3 regions of the Thalassotalea insulae genome follow, and region 3 is predicted to be linked to each of the others. Evidence: riboswitches for the same ligand, from Rfam matches in the RefSeq annotation. Region 3 holds a riboswitch; each other region holds the start of a gene.
What was found. Region 3 has a riboswitch for cyclic di-GMP ahead of QQK06_RS17600 (DUF3718 domain-containing protein). Riboswitches for the same ligand answer to the same signal wherever they lie in the genome.

Region 1 (4,262 bases), 2.0 Mb from region 3:
AAATATTATATTAACGTGCAATCAGAACTGGTCGCAAGAAGATATTGCGCTAATCGTAGAGCAATTTTTTCATCAGTATCCACAATGTCAGTGGGTTGAATCTTTAGAAGGAGCCGATCGGGTGGTAGCCCGCTTACTATGGCAGCAAAATCATTTTCAATTAAATTTTGAATGCTACTCTGAGTCAATCTGGCTTGATAGTGAAGATGAGATGGCTCAAATGAATATAGAGTCTTTTTATGCAGTGTTAAAAGGGGCATGATATGGAAAAAATATTAGTCAGTGCCTGTTTGTTAGGGCAAAGCGTCCGTTATGATGGCGGCCATCAGCTGTTACTAAATCAACAGCTCATTCGCTGGCAGCAACAAGGACGTGTAGTGGCTGTTTGCCCTGAAGTTGCCGGCGGCTTATCTGTGCCTAGAGCACCAGCTGAAATTAGCCAGCTAGATCACAGGGTTTATGATAATACCGGCATTGATGTCACTGATGCTTTTAATCAAGGGGCGCAGTCTGCTTTGGCACTTTGCCAGCGACATAAAATTCGTTACGCTTTATTAAAAGAATCCAGTCCATCTTGTGGCAGTCAGTTAATATATGACGGTCATTTTCAGGGAGAAAAAATTGTTGGGCAAGGGCTGACGGCAGCATTGCTACGTCAGAACGGTATTACAGTCTACTCTGAGCAAAGCCTTAATGAACTTATTGTGCAAGTCGAGGCACTCGATCAAGATAATTAGTGAAGCCGAGCTGGGGTTAATTAGCTACTGTGAGCCTATTATGACCACCGCGCTGCAAATCCATTACTAAAGTGCGGGTATAATTAAGAATTGTCTGAACATTTTGGGACAGTTTAAAGTCGTTAACCCCGGTTGAAATCGTCATTTGTGGTAAATGCATTCCTGATTTGCTGCTAACAAAACGAAGTTTTTCTACACCCTGGCGGATTTTTTCTGCGATTTCGCCGGCTGTAGAACGTTCAATTTCTGGCAAGAGTATTAAAAATTCATCGTGGCCAGCACGCACTGGGAGCCCACTGTCACCGACGTAGCTGCTAACTTTATTCGCTACTTTTGCCAATAATACATCGCTGATCAAGGCTCCGTATTTCTGAGTTATTTGTTGCATTTGATCGACACTAATCACAATCGCAGCCACTTGCTTATTTGGATTCTCTTTGCTCCAGCTTTCCAAGTGCTTATTAAGTGCCTTACGGTTGTATAAGCCAGTTAATGGATCCAGATAAATTTCCTTTTTAACTTCTGCTAACTCTTTTTTCAGTGATTGCGATTGTTGCTTAGAAATTTTTAATTGCTGCGCCAGCTGTTGTTGCTTTTGCTTAAATGACAGCGACGCCTTTTCAATTTGTTGGATAGCGTATGCGATTTGTTGGGCGTTTTGGGATTTTAATCCTGTGATGTTGTCATCAATTCTTTTGATTAAGTTGCTAGTAAAGTTAACCGAACTTTCACTATTTTGCTGGACGCCACTAATAAGGTCATCAATTTCTGTGATTATCTCGTCACGAAATTTACCTTGTCCGAGAATATAAAGTTGATATAGCTCTTCAATAAAAAAATTATCCAGCTTTTTGCCTAAGGAAAAATGCTGTTTTATTTGCGCAATGAGCGCTGTATTTTTGCCGCTGACATATTCATAACTGACGGCATAATTTATCGGCGAAGCAGGGAGGTGCCAAAGTTGCAATTGCTTTATAGCAAGCGCAAGTTTGTTATCTGCTTGTTCCATGGAATCATGATACTTCACTACTTCCAAACCTCTAATTAGCGCGGCGACGTCTTATTATTATTATTATGGCATCTATTCTCTAGCAATTTTGTCAAAAGTGCTAGAGTAAATATGGAATTAGTATTAATAAAATGTAAATAAAGTGGCTGGTAAGATTGATTCTGCCTAAATTTGTTGATAATGCGCTATTGTGTCGCAGTAGACATGATGTTTTATTAAACTCATGAGAGGGACAAGGGAGGCACGCAAAGTAGGTCAGGAATAGTAAGTTAGCGACTGCAAAATATAGACAAGCCCCCACTATATCTAAATTCGGTAGTTCCGCTATCTTAGGTTTCCCCTTAGACCGGTAACTTTGCGTCTCTAGCTTTCACTAGATTTGCCCTTATCGAGCTTTAGCAGCTCAGTGACCATTATAAGCTATGAAGACAGCTTGTAAACCTTTATGATAAATTATCGTGTCATGTCGTCGCCACTATCGACAGTTTATTTATAATGTTATGAATATTAAGGAAAATATAGATTAATGAAATCTAGCTTATTTGTGCTGTTAGTGCTGTTTTCTGGTTTTTTTACAACTTTTGTTGATGCCAATGAAGCAAAACTGTCGGAACTGCAAGACAATATTATTCAGGTTGATACCTTGTTTTTGACCGATCCTGAATCCTTGCCTTATCAAACAGTGATTGAATTATCGCAAAAAGTGATTCGCAATCGAGAGCTCTATAACGCTAATACCATAGGTAAAATGTTTAGTTTATTAGCTGATGCAGCCGTTAATAAAGGGGATTTGGCGAAAGCATTACAATTTTCTTTAGATGGCGAAGCGTTGATTGGTCTAGAGGCTAAGCTACATTTATCATTAACACTGAAAGTGGCCGCTGGTTATTACTATAAAGGTAAATATCACCAAGCGAAGGAAATTGCCGATCAGGCGGTTGTATTGGCAAAACAAATTAACACTCCTATTTTGTTGATTAAGGCTTTGGGATATCGGGCTATGGCGAATGCGGTTATTGCGGAGCATCAACTGGCATTAATCGATTTACAGCAAATTCAGCAATTGCTCGCAAATTATGAGCAATTTAATGATCATATTCATTTACTGGCGGTGATTGCTAATGCGCATTTTTATTTAGGTTCATATCAAACGGCGCTAAAACTATATAATAAGGTACTGAAAATCAGGTTTGATCAGAATAAACAATTTAATATTGACCAGACCTATTACAATATTGCTCGTTGTTATCTTAAATTAGATCAGTTAGATGATGCCTTTCATGCCTTTAATGGTGCAAAACAATATGCTGAGAAAAAAAATGCGCCGATCAGAATTGCATACGCAGAGCTTGGCTTGGGGCAAGTGTTATTAAAGCAAGCAAAGTATGATCAGGCATCTGAGCATTTGATGGTGGCGAATGAACTTTTTCATGGGCAAAACATCCCTCAGCCGTATTTAACAACTTTACTTAACTTGGCTCAGGTAGCCAAAGTTAAGGGAAACTACGCACAATCCTATCAATATATCACTCAGGCTGAAATGTTGGTTAACAGTACGGAATTGACTCAAGAACAAATTGCCTTCTATCAATACTTGGCGCAAATGTATCAGGAGCAGGGGTTATATCAACAAGCTTATCAGGCGCAAACTAGGTATATTGAGCGTTATAAACATTTTAATCATGTCCATCAGCACCTGCCAAGCGAGTTGGATCCTAATAATATTGCCAGCGAAAAAAATCGCGAATTGTCACTAAATATGGCGGCAGAAACTGAACTGAAAAATCAGTTTGCTGAAAAATTTAACCAGCAATATCAGGTAATTGTCAGTCTGGCTGTCGTCATTGCGCTAATGGTGATTTTACTATTGAGCATAATACTTAAACACAGGGCAAAACGATTGAATCAGCAATATGATGAAATTGAAAAGCCGACAGATATTTTGGCAACGCCTTCGCAAACTAAGAGCTTTTATCAACATTATTATAAAATGGCGCGAAAATTTGAATACCCACTGTCAGTGGGGTATTTTTCCATCGATAATTGGCAAGAATTAAGATTTCAGTTCAATAAAAAGGTGGTCGAGGAAGTGGCACGTATTATCGCTACCTTGGTTAATGAACATAAAGGAGAATTTGATCAGGTTGGGTTAATTAATGAGGGAGAGTATTTATTTCTTGCTCCTTATCAAGCACCAGAGCAGTTAAGAAAAACCTTTGAACAATTAACAAACGCATTAAAAGTGCAGTTTTTTGCTAATTTAGGTGAGTTTTCTTTAAAAGTTGGTTACGATTGCCAATCTCCAAATGTTCAAGATATTGATCCTTACATTTTCTTATCTCGTTTGAGCGAATCAACGAGAGCTGAATATAGTAGTTATAAAACATAGGCTTATATATGGTATTTAGTCTGGTAATTATTGGTATATTTGTTGCCGTTAGTATTTATTTTTATTTTCGTGCGGAAAGTTTGTACCGACAGTTGTTAATTGTGAAAAAAGACGCTGCGCATGCTAA
Region 2 (4,262 bases), 2.0 Mb from region 3:
TAAAATGTTAAATATTGTTGGTAATTGCCGCGATAAATCCGATAATTCCACCGAATACACCACCCCAAACCACTAACCAGCCTAGGTGTTTACGGATCATCTCCTGGATAATTTCCTTTACAAGTTGTGGGGTTAATTCATTTAATCTTTTTTCGATGATATCGCTGACTTTTAACCTCATGCTAGTCATGACATTTGGCTGTTCAAGCTGATCACGCAAAATGGTATTAAACTGCTCACTTTGCGAGATCCGTCCCATGGTTTCTTTCATTTTATCAATAAAAGGTTCACGCATAGGTTGTAATGCTTGCGCGCCGCCAACCATAGCAAGTATGCCGCTAAAAGACGAGTTTTCAATAACGTTGACTAGATCGTCAAACGCTGGTGATAAATCGATTTTCTCAATGACCGGCGCCAAGTCTAAGGTGCTGGCGTGACCTGTACTGTCAGATAGAAAGCGATCGATATTTTCCTCGGTAAAGAATTGTTCCATCATTAGGTTGCGAATACCGGCTTTAAAATCTTCAAAACGTGCCGGGATCACCCCAGAGCCATATAACAGCGGGACTTTTTCAAATAGCATATGTATCGCTAACCAGTTAGTAATGGCACCGGACAGGGCAAATAGCCCAATACTGTAAATGATGGCCTGTTCGCTATACCAGCCGCCTAGGGTAAATGCCAGTGCCAAGAGGTTAGTGATCATGCTTTTATTCACTTTTATCTCCGTTTGCTTATTTGATGATAACCGGCGCTAGTGTATCAGGGCTTAGGGATTGCGCCAAGCGAGCTGATTTGGTTAACTAAACAGCAACAACAATTAGGAAAAAATTATGAAAATGAAATCGTTAGCGCTTGCCTGTAGCTTAGTTCTGTTCGCTTCTGCCAGCTCGTTTAGCCAGACGCAAGACTCTCAATGGCGTAAATTGGATCCCGAGAATACCGTACTAATGACTTTACCTCAGGGCAAGGTAGTGATCGAACTGGCACCTCAGTTTGCGCCAAACCATGTAAAGCAGTTTAAGACGCTGGTTAAAAAAGGCTTTTATGATGGAGAAAAGTTTTATCGGGTGATCGATGGCTTTGTCGCTCAGGGGGGGCCGGAAGACGCCAGCGAAAAGGATAAATCAGTAGCGCCGTTAAAAATTGAAGGAGATTTTGCGGTTGATAATAAGTGGTCATTCACTTTAGTACAAAATAATGACTTATTCGCGCCGCAAACTGGCTTTAAAGACGGTTTTGCTTTGGGTTATAGCCCGAAAGAGCAAAAGGCCTGGTTGTTACATTGTCCTGGCGTGATCGCCATGGCAAGGGAAAATGAGCCTGATACCGCCACTAGCCATTTTTATATCCCTAATGGTCAGGCACCTCGCTATTTAGACCGCATTATGACGGTATTTGGCCGAGTAGTTTATGGCATGAATCATGTCCAGTCGATCACTCGTACCTCAGTCATTGAAGGTGCAACGGAGGTGGATAAAAAAGATTATACTCCTATGGTGAAAGTGCAATTGATGACGGATGTGCCAGTAGCGCAGCGCCTTAATCTGGAAGTGAAAAATACCGAGCATCCAACATATGCCGAGAAGTTAGCCGAGCGCAAACAACGCGATCATACGTTTTTCTACAAAAAACCGCCGCAAGTGCTAGATATTTGCCAAACGCCGGTTGGTGTACGTATTGCGCAGTAACAGATTAATAGATGAGTTAGCGCAAGTTAAGCAATAACTCATCTATTACTCGCTAGCTAGCGATAGGATCTTTGAGTAATTCATCAACCAGCCAGGTTTGACCTTTTTTAACCATTTTTATGCTTTTGAGTTCTTTATAGGTTTTACCATGACGATCACCAGTAAATAAAATGGTTAATTTACCGGTAGTATTAAACTCTTCTCTTACTTTAAAGTCTGCGAGCGCCGCATCAATTTTTGTTGAGTCAAAAGACATATTAAATAAACGACGAGCGGCATTTTGCGCGGTGCGGTACTGAGTGAGCTGCTTGGCAAAATCAGGTGTACAGTAACTGGTGGCTTGTTTGATATCTTTTTGATTATAGAGGGCGTCGAAAAATGCCACTGCGACTTGATCGGCACTAATCTCTTTTGGTTCGTTACAAGCACACAGCGTTAACGCGAAAAAAATAGCAATAATAATCGATTTCATTGATATACCTTATGTTAATTATCCTTAGTTGTTTAATTGGCATAAGTCAGTTTTTTGCCCATGGTTGATAGCAAACCTGATCTCTTGACTGTTAAAGAAACAGGTTATTTATACCGATAATATAATTTTCATTATCAATTATAGTCTGCCTATCGGCATCGTAGGTTTTTCTTTGTTGATCACACATAATTTACTCTTTAAAAAGTGGTTAATTAAGGTGCATGCTGAAAATGGGCAGCAGAAACTGCTGGTATACAAGGGATATTGAGCTGTTATTAAGCAACTTGGTATTACAATTCAATACTCCAGTGTCGGTAGCTACGCCATCATAGAAACTTTTCAAATTTCCTTAGACCGCTGGCTTTGCGTCCTAGACTTTCATCTAGTTTGCCTTTTTCAACTGATGCGTGCTCAATGTAACGAATTTTTGGATAAATGTACAGATTCCACCTGTGGCTAATCTAGCTGTTCGGTCATCAGTTAGAGCGAACAGGACACTGTTCGCTCTTTATTATTTTAAATTAAATTCAATAAAATCAACCGTATAAGTGTTGGCACTTTCTTTGCTGTTAACAACCTTATTACGAAAGTGTTACTTCGGTAACAGTCAATTTCACTTACAGGAACATATCTATGTTGAGAGACACTTCTGGTCAAGATATTAAGATTGAGCAGCCACACTTTAACAAAAAACGGATCATGCAAATTGCTCTGGTATTGATTGTTATTATCAGTGTTATTGGTTATGCCGCACCCAAATTTAACAGTATGTTTTCTTCTGACTTAACGGTGGCGGCCGAGCGATTGAGATTTGCCACAGTTGAGCGTGGTAATTTGCAACGTGATATCGGTGTACAAGGGCAAATTGTTGCGGCGAATAGTCCAACACTTTATGCAAAAGCCCCTGGCATTGTTAGTTTGTTTATTAAAGCAGGTGATACGGTAACACAAGGGCAAAAACTCGCAGAAATAAATAGTCCGCAATTAAGAAACCGTTATGAGCAAGAATTGGCAACTTTAGATCAATTAGAACTGGAAGTTGGCCGTCATCAAATTGAAATCAAAACGTCACAGTTAAATACTCAGCAAACCATAGAAATGTCGGCGGTGAATTTAGAGGCAGCTGAGGTTAATAAAAATAGAGCGGAAATTAGCATTAAAGATTCATTGATCAGCCAAAAAGAATACGAAGAAAAAATTGCAGAATATAAACGTGCTTTACTCGCTCATCGCCATGCAAAACAAAATTTTGATCTACAAAAAGAAAGCATGGCGTTTGAGTTAAAACGTAAGCAGTCTCAGCTCGACCGTCAACAATTTGTAGTAAATGACCTTAAACGCCAGGTTCAGGAACTGATTTTGATTGCACCGACAGACGGCATTATTGGTAGCGTGAGTATCCGAGAAAAAGACAATGTTGCTGCGAATGAGTCGCTGATCACGGTAATTGATCTTAGCGTCTTTGAAGTAGAAGTGAATATCCCGGAAAGTTTTGCTGATGATTTAGGTGTCGGCCTGGCCAGTGAAATTAGCTTTAACGGGGAAAACCATATGGGACAAATCGTTGCTATATCGCCAGAGGTGAATAATGGCCAAGTTAAAGGACGCTTACGTTTTAATGAAAATGGTATCGCAAACTTGCGTCAAAACCAGCGTGTCAGTGCCCGTATCTTAATTGAATCAAAAGAAAATGTTTTAAAAGTGCGCCGAGGTCCGTTTGTCGAAAGCGGTGGTGGTCGTATTGCTTATGTCGTCAATGGTGATAATGCCATTCGTACCAGTGTCAACCTTGGTGCGAGAAGCATAGGTGAAATTGAAGTTGTAGCCGGTTTACAGGCGGGTGATCAAATAGTGATTTCAAGCCTCGATTTGTTCAACAGTCGTGATCAAATTTATCTGACTAAATAGGAGAATCCCATGTTAAAAATGGATAACGTCAGCAAGATATACAGAACTAACTTAGTAGAAACACATGCGTTAAGAGACGTCAATTTACATATTAAAAGTGGTGAATTTGTTTCGGTGACCGGCCCTTCCGGCTCGGGAAAAACTACATTTTTAAATATCGCCGGGTTATTAGAAACCTTTGAACACGGTGA
Region 3 (4,262 bases):
TTTTAATTCCTGGCTAGCAGCAGGGCGTTCACTCGTAGGGGCTAATGCTTCTGCTTTTTCGATATTGGCTGCGTAATCGCTTTCGTCACTAAAGGCGATATCGTCTTCACCAGAATCCGCTAAAACATGGAACTCATGTGAGCCTTCACCGCCAATAGAACCGTTGTCAGCGATTACCGGACGATAATCTAAGCCTAAACGTTCAAAAATACGGCAATACGCATCAAACATGATCTGATAGGTTTTTTTCAAACATTCATCACTTAAGTGGAAAGAGTACGCGTCTTTCATTAAGAATTCTCGGCCACGCATTACACCAAAGCGTGGACGAATTTCGTCTCGAAACTTGGTTTGCACCTGAAATAGGTTTAACGGCAGCTGCTTGTAACTGCTGATTTCGTTACTTACTAACTTAGTAATTACTTCTTCGTGCGTTGGACCTAAAACAAATGGACGTTGATGGCGATCGTTTAATCTCAGTAATTCCGGGCCATAATCATCCCAGCGACCTGATTCTTCCCATAAATCAGCAGGTTGCACCATAGGCATTAAGGTTTCGATTGAACCGGCTTTTTCCATTTCTTCACGGACAATTTTTTCAACTTTACGTAGTACCTTTAGTCCCGTCGGTAGCCAAGTGTATAAGCCTGATGCAACATGACGAACGAGTCCCGCCCGTAACATTAATTGGTGGCTGATCACTTCTGCATGAGCAGGGGTTTCTTTCAACGTTGAAAGCATATATTGGCTAGTACGCATGGATGGATATTCCAAAAAATAGGGTTTATAAATTAGTGCCTTTATTCTAGCAGGGCGCAAGGGGATGAAAAAGAGAAATTGACCACAATTTGTGTTTTATTATCAGTTAATAGTCACAAATTGTGCTTATTTTTAGTAAAGAGGAAAATTTATTTAGCGGGTCATTTTCTTAACAAATACTACGACGAATAACGCGATGGTAAAACTGCCGGTAAAGGCTTCTATTGCGGCGATTGCGCGCGAGATACCAACAGGGGTAAAATCGCCGTAGCCTAAGGTGGTAAACGTGACGATCGAATAATATAAACAGGAGAGAAAGAGGGAAAAGTTCTCGGTGATGCTTTTGTTGCTATCGTAGGTGAGGACATCGCCTTGATAACTTAATCCGGTGTACGTATATAATGCAGCACATATAACAATAAGCAGTAAGGAGATACCAACAATGCGGATTGGGTCTTCACCATAACCACAGAATAAATCCACAATTTTGGAGCTAAAGCGCCGAAAACTGGCTTTAGGCATTTGCATTCGACGCATGGTGAGCTCTTTTTGAATAAGCTCGCCTGACATGGTAAATATACCTTCCATTTCAGCGTGCTTTCTTAGATCACGATAAATTTCTTCTGCTTGCTCAAACTGATCTAAAGCCAAAGCTTGTTCGCCTTCTTTGAGCAATTGTTTCGCCCGCACTTCCTGTACTAACTTTTTGCCAATGGAAAGGTGCTCGATTTTGCAACCTTTCCATTTGATCCCTAAGAGGTTGGCACCGTTAAGGTTGGCACAATTTAAGTTGGCATAACGAAGATCACTTTTCATTAAACTGGTGTGGTTAAAATTAATGTTAAAAAGGTGAGCACCGGACAAGTTAGCACGGTAAAAATCGGCGTAAGAAAAATCAAAACCTTCTTTATGGTAATGATTGACCAGATCAATATTTTTCAGATCGGTATTTTTTAAGCAAATGCCGCGAGTCATACCGCCCGAGCGTGTAAACTCTATCAATGCTTCTTTGACTTCGGGACCCGATTTATCGACACTGCTGTCATGCCAATAGCAATAATGCGAATGTTTCATCGCTTCTTCTAAACATGGGATCCCGTCCGGATCATCGTATTGGCACAGGTGATGATTTTTGTTCATACCGCCAGTATAGTCAGCAGAAAATATTTTGCCTAATTAGGTAGTTATCTAGAGCTATGTTAGTACTGAGGAGTAAAGGGGTCATTGCTGAGCTGATATACTCAGCAATGGTTGTGACTTTAAAATGAGATTTTTTTTCTTTTTCCTGATGCCGTAGTTTTTTTATTTGCTGAAGCTTTATTCGTGGATAACGGCGCTTTTTTCTTTTCTGGTTTAGCTTTAGGAGTCTCTAATGGCGTATGGCAAATGACTTCAATAAAATCACCATTAAACTCAACTACATCCTGATGATAAATTTTACGACGTTTTTGCAATGCAATTTCACCATTAACAGCAACATAGCCTTCGCTAATTACTATTTTTGCTTCGCCACCACCGTTGACTAGGTTGGCAACCTTTAACAACTTACATAGCTCAATTGGCTGATTTTCAAGTTCGACGCTAATGGTATTGTTCAATTTTTACACCTTAATTATTGCACTGTAGTTATTGTAACTTGCATGTTCAGGTGAGCACAAGATAAAGGCAGCGAGTGTGTAGAAACAAAGCAGATACAAAAAAGCAGGAATATCTATTGAACTGAACGCTTATTTCCGTAGAATGCGCGCCAGCTAGAAACGGCAAGGTGCTTGAAAGGGTACTACGCAAAACATCCGGTCTAAGGGCTTATGCCTACGATAGCGGAGTTACCTCAGCAACAAATCACTATGTTCAGGTAATCAAGCGTAATAGTACAACCGTTTCTTTAATACTAATTAGGTTGTTTATTAATAGGATTATTCATGAAAAACATTATTGCTGTTGCTACTATCATTTCTTTATCTGCTAGCTTTGCACCAAAAACTCAAGCCTCTACTATTGCGCAAAATTTATGTGAATACGTCAATGTTGATAACAAATCAAAATTACGTTCATATCTAAAAACTAACAAACTTAAAATTCGTAATGTATTTGACGGTATTCAGTGTAATGGTCAAAACTTGCTAGCATTTGCTGCGTCTCGTAATGCTACGGAAACAGGTGCTATGATAATTGGCAAGTTATCGAAAAAAGTGATTGAAACTAATTTATCTGCATTAGCTAATAGTGAATTAGCTAGCGTAGCGCAAAAGCGAGTGCAAGGTTAATTGCCTAATTAATTGCTGTTAATCTATAAATGAGAAGCGTTGTCTGTATTCAGACAGCGCTTTTTTATTGTCATTAATTGATACACAGTTAACGATAAGTACCGATAACATTTTCTACCGTCATAATGCCAAACATTACTTTGCGTATAAAAGATTCAGAGCTGCCGACTAAGTTAAAGTTTGGGTGCTGAGACCAGACTTTTTTTAATTTTTTATCTAATTCAATCGCCGCTTGCTCCGATTCGTTTCTGACCGGGTTGTTACTTTTTATACTTTCCCCGGACCTGGCTGCCGTTTCGAAAAATATCACCGCGTCATAACGGGCTAACTCTAGTTCTAAGGAGGTATTCATTTTAGTAAAAAAGTCCTGCTCACTTTCAGGCCAATACGCCAGACCGTCTAATGAACCCCTGTCACATAAAATTAAACAATCTGGATGTGCGGCTCGTTGAATATCTTCTAAGTTTTTTTGCAGGTTAAAGATCGCCACTTGCTGCGCTTTAAGTACTTCTGGTGTCATCGCACGACTGATACCACCACTAAATATCATGGTTGCAGCTTCCGGGACCGAGGCTATCTTCCCGCAAAATTCTCGCCGGATCAAATCAAGCGCGGTAGTTTTTCCGCCGCCCGGGCCACCGGTTAATACGATGCGTTTTTTTATTTTTGTGATATTCATAATGAAATAATAGGTTTGAATTCTCGTTCTAGTATCGCAGTACTTTCTTTATTATCACAGTAATTAGTAGGTTAAATTAAATTTAACCCTATGCTAAAAAAGATTTGCAATGTGGTTCATCGATAAAATTATGCTAATGAGCGCAATAGAATATTTACTCTTGCACTCATAACGCTATGTTAACAAAAACAATATGGGGAACACTATGAAAAAACAAATATTATTACTATCGACTTGTTTGTTGCTTAGTTCGTTATGCTTTGCGGCTGACTTTTCTTTTACTAAAGGGCAAAGGTCGGCAGCTGATCTTGCTTTGGATGTGCAACGAAAGGGGCCTCAAGTAATAGAATTAACAAAAGTTAGTTCAGGAATGACAGTATTAGATTTACTCGGAGGTGGAGGTTATTACAGTGAGCTGCTCGCAGAAAAAGTCGGGAATAGCGGTAAGGTTTATCTGCATAACAATCAAGCATATATGCCTTATATTGAAAAAGAATTGGCGGCACGACTAAAAGATAATCGTTTAGCTAATGTGATCCGTTATGACAGAGAAACCG

Region 1: it holds a riboswitch for cyclic di-GMP, as region 3 does, so the genes downstream of both, QQK06_RS08820 (GGDEF domain-containing protein) here and QQK06_RS17600 (DUF3718 domain-containing protein) in region 3, are expected to answer to the same signal.
Region 2: it holds a riboswitch for cyclic di-GMP, as region 3 does, so the genes downstream of both, QQK06_RS08540 (hypothetical protein) here and QQK06_RS17600 (DUF3718 domain-containing protein) in region 3, are expected to answer to the same signal.

What each region holds. Positions count from the first base shown of each region.
Region 1 is NZ_BSST01000001.1:1,937,690-1,941,951, reverse strand. Features, by position in the region: gene QQK06_RS08830 (DUF3630 family protein) at 1-262, shown strand, start outside; gene QQK06_RS08825 (2-thiouracil desulfurase family protein) at 264-737, shown strand; gene QQK06_RS08820 (GGDEF domain-containing protein) at 754-1,764, opposite strand; cyclic di-GMP riboswitch class I at 2,058-2,140, opposite strand; gene QQK06_RS08815 (tetratricopeptide repeat protein) at 2,273-4,135, shown strand; gene QQK06_RS08810 (hypothetical protein) at 4,144-4,262, shown strand, end outside.
Region 2 is NZ_BSST01000001.1:1,878,596-1,882,857, reverse strand. Features, by position in the region: gene QQK06_RS08550 (DUF445 family protein) at 8-718, opposite strand; gene QQK06_RS08545 (peptidylprolyl isomerase) at 834-1,691, shown strand; gene QQK06_RS08540 (hypothetical protein) at 1,744-2,163, opposite strand; cyclic di-GMP riboswitch class I at 2,474-2,565, opposite strand; gene QQK06_RS08535 (efflux RND transporter periplasmic adaptor subunit) at 2,797-4,071, shown strand; gene QQK06_RS08530 (ABC transporter ATP-binding protein) at 4,081-4,262, shown strand, end outside.
Region 3 is NZ_BSST01000001.1:3,921,651-3,925,912, forward strand. Features, by position in the region: gene QQK06_RS17585 (proline--tRNA ligase) at 1-759, opposite strand, end outside; gene QQK06_RS17590 (ion channel) at 913-1,899, opposite strand; gene QQK06_RS17595 (RNA-binding S4 domain-containing protein) at 2,019-2,357, opposite strand; cyclic di-GMP riboswitch class I at 2,509-2,593, shown strand; gene QQK06_RS17600 (DUF3718 domain-containing protein) at 2,682-3,026, shown strand; gene QQK06_RS17605 (AAA family ATPase) at 3,115-3,705, opposite strand; gene QQK06_RS17610 (methyltransferase domain-containing protein) at 3,911-4,262, shown strand, end outside.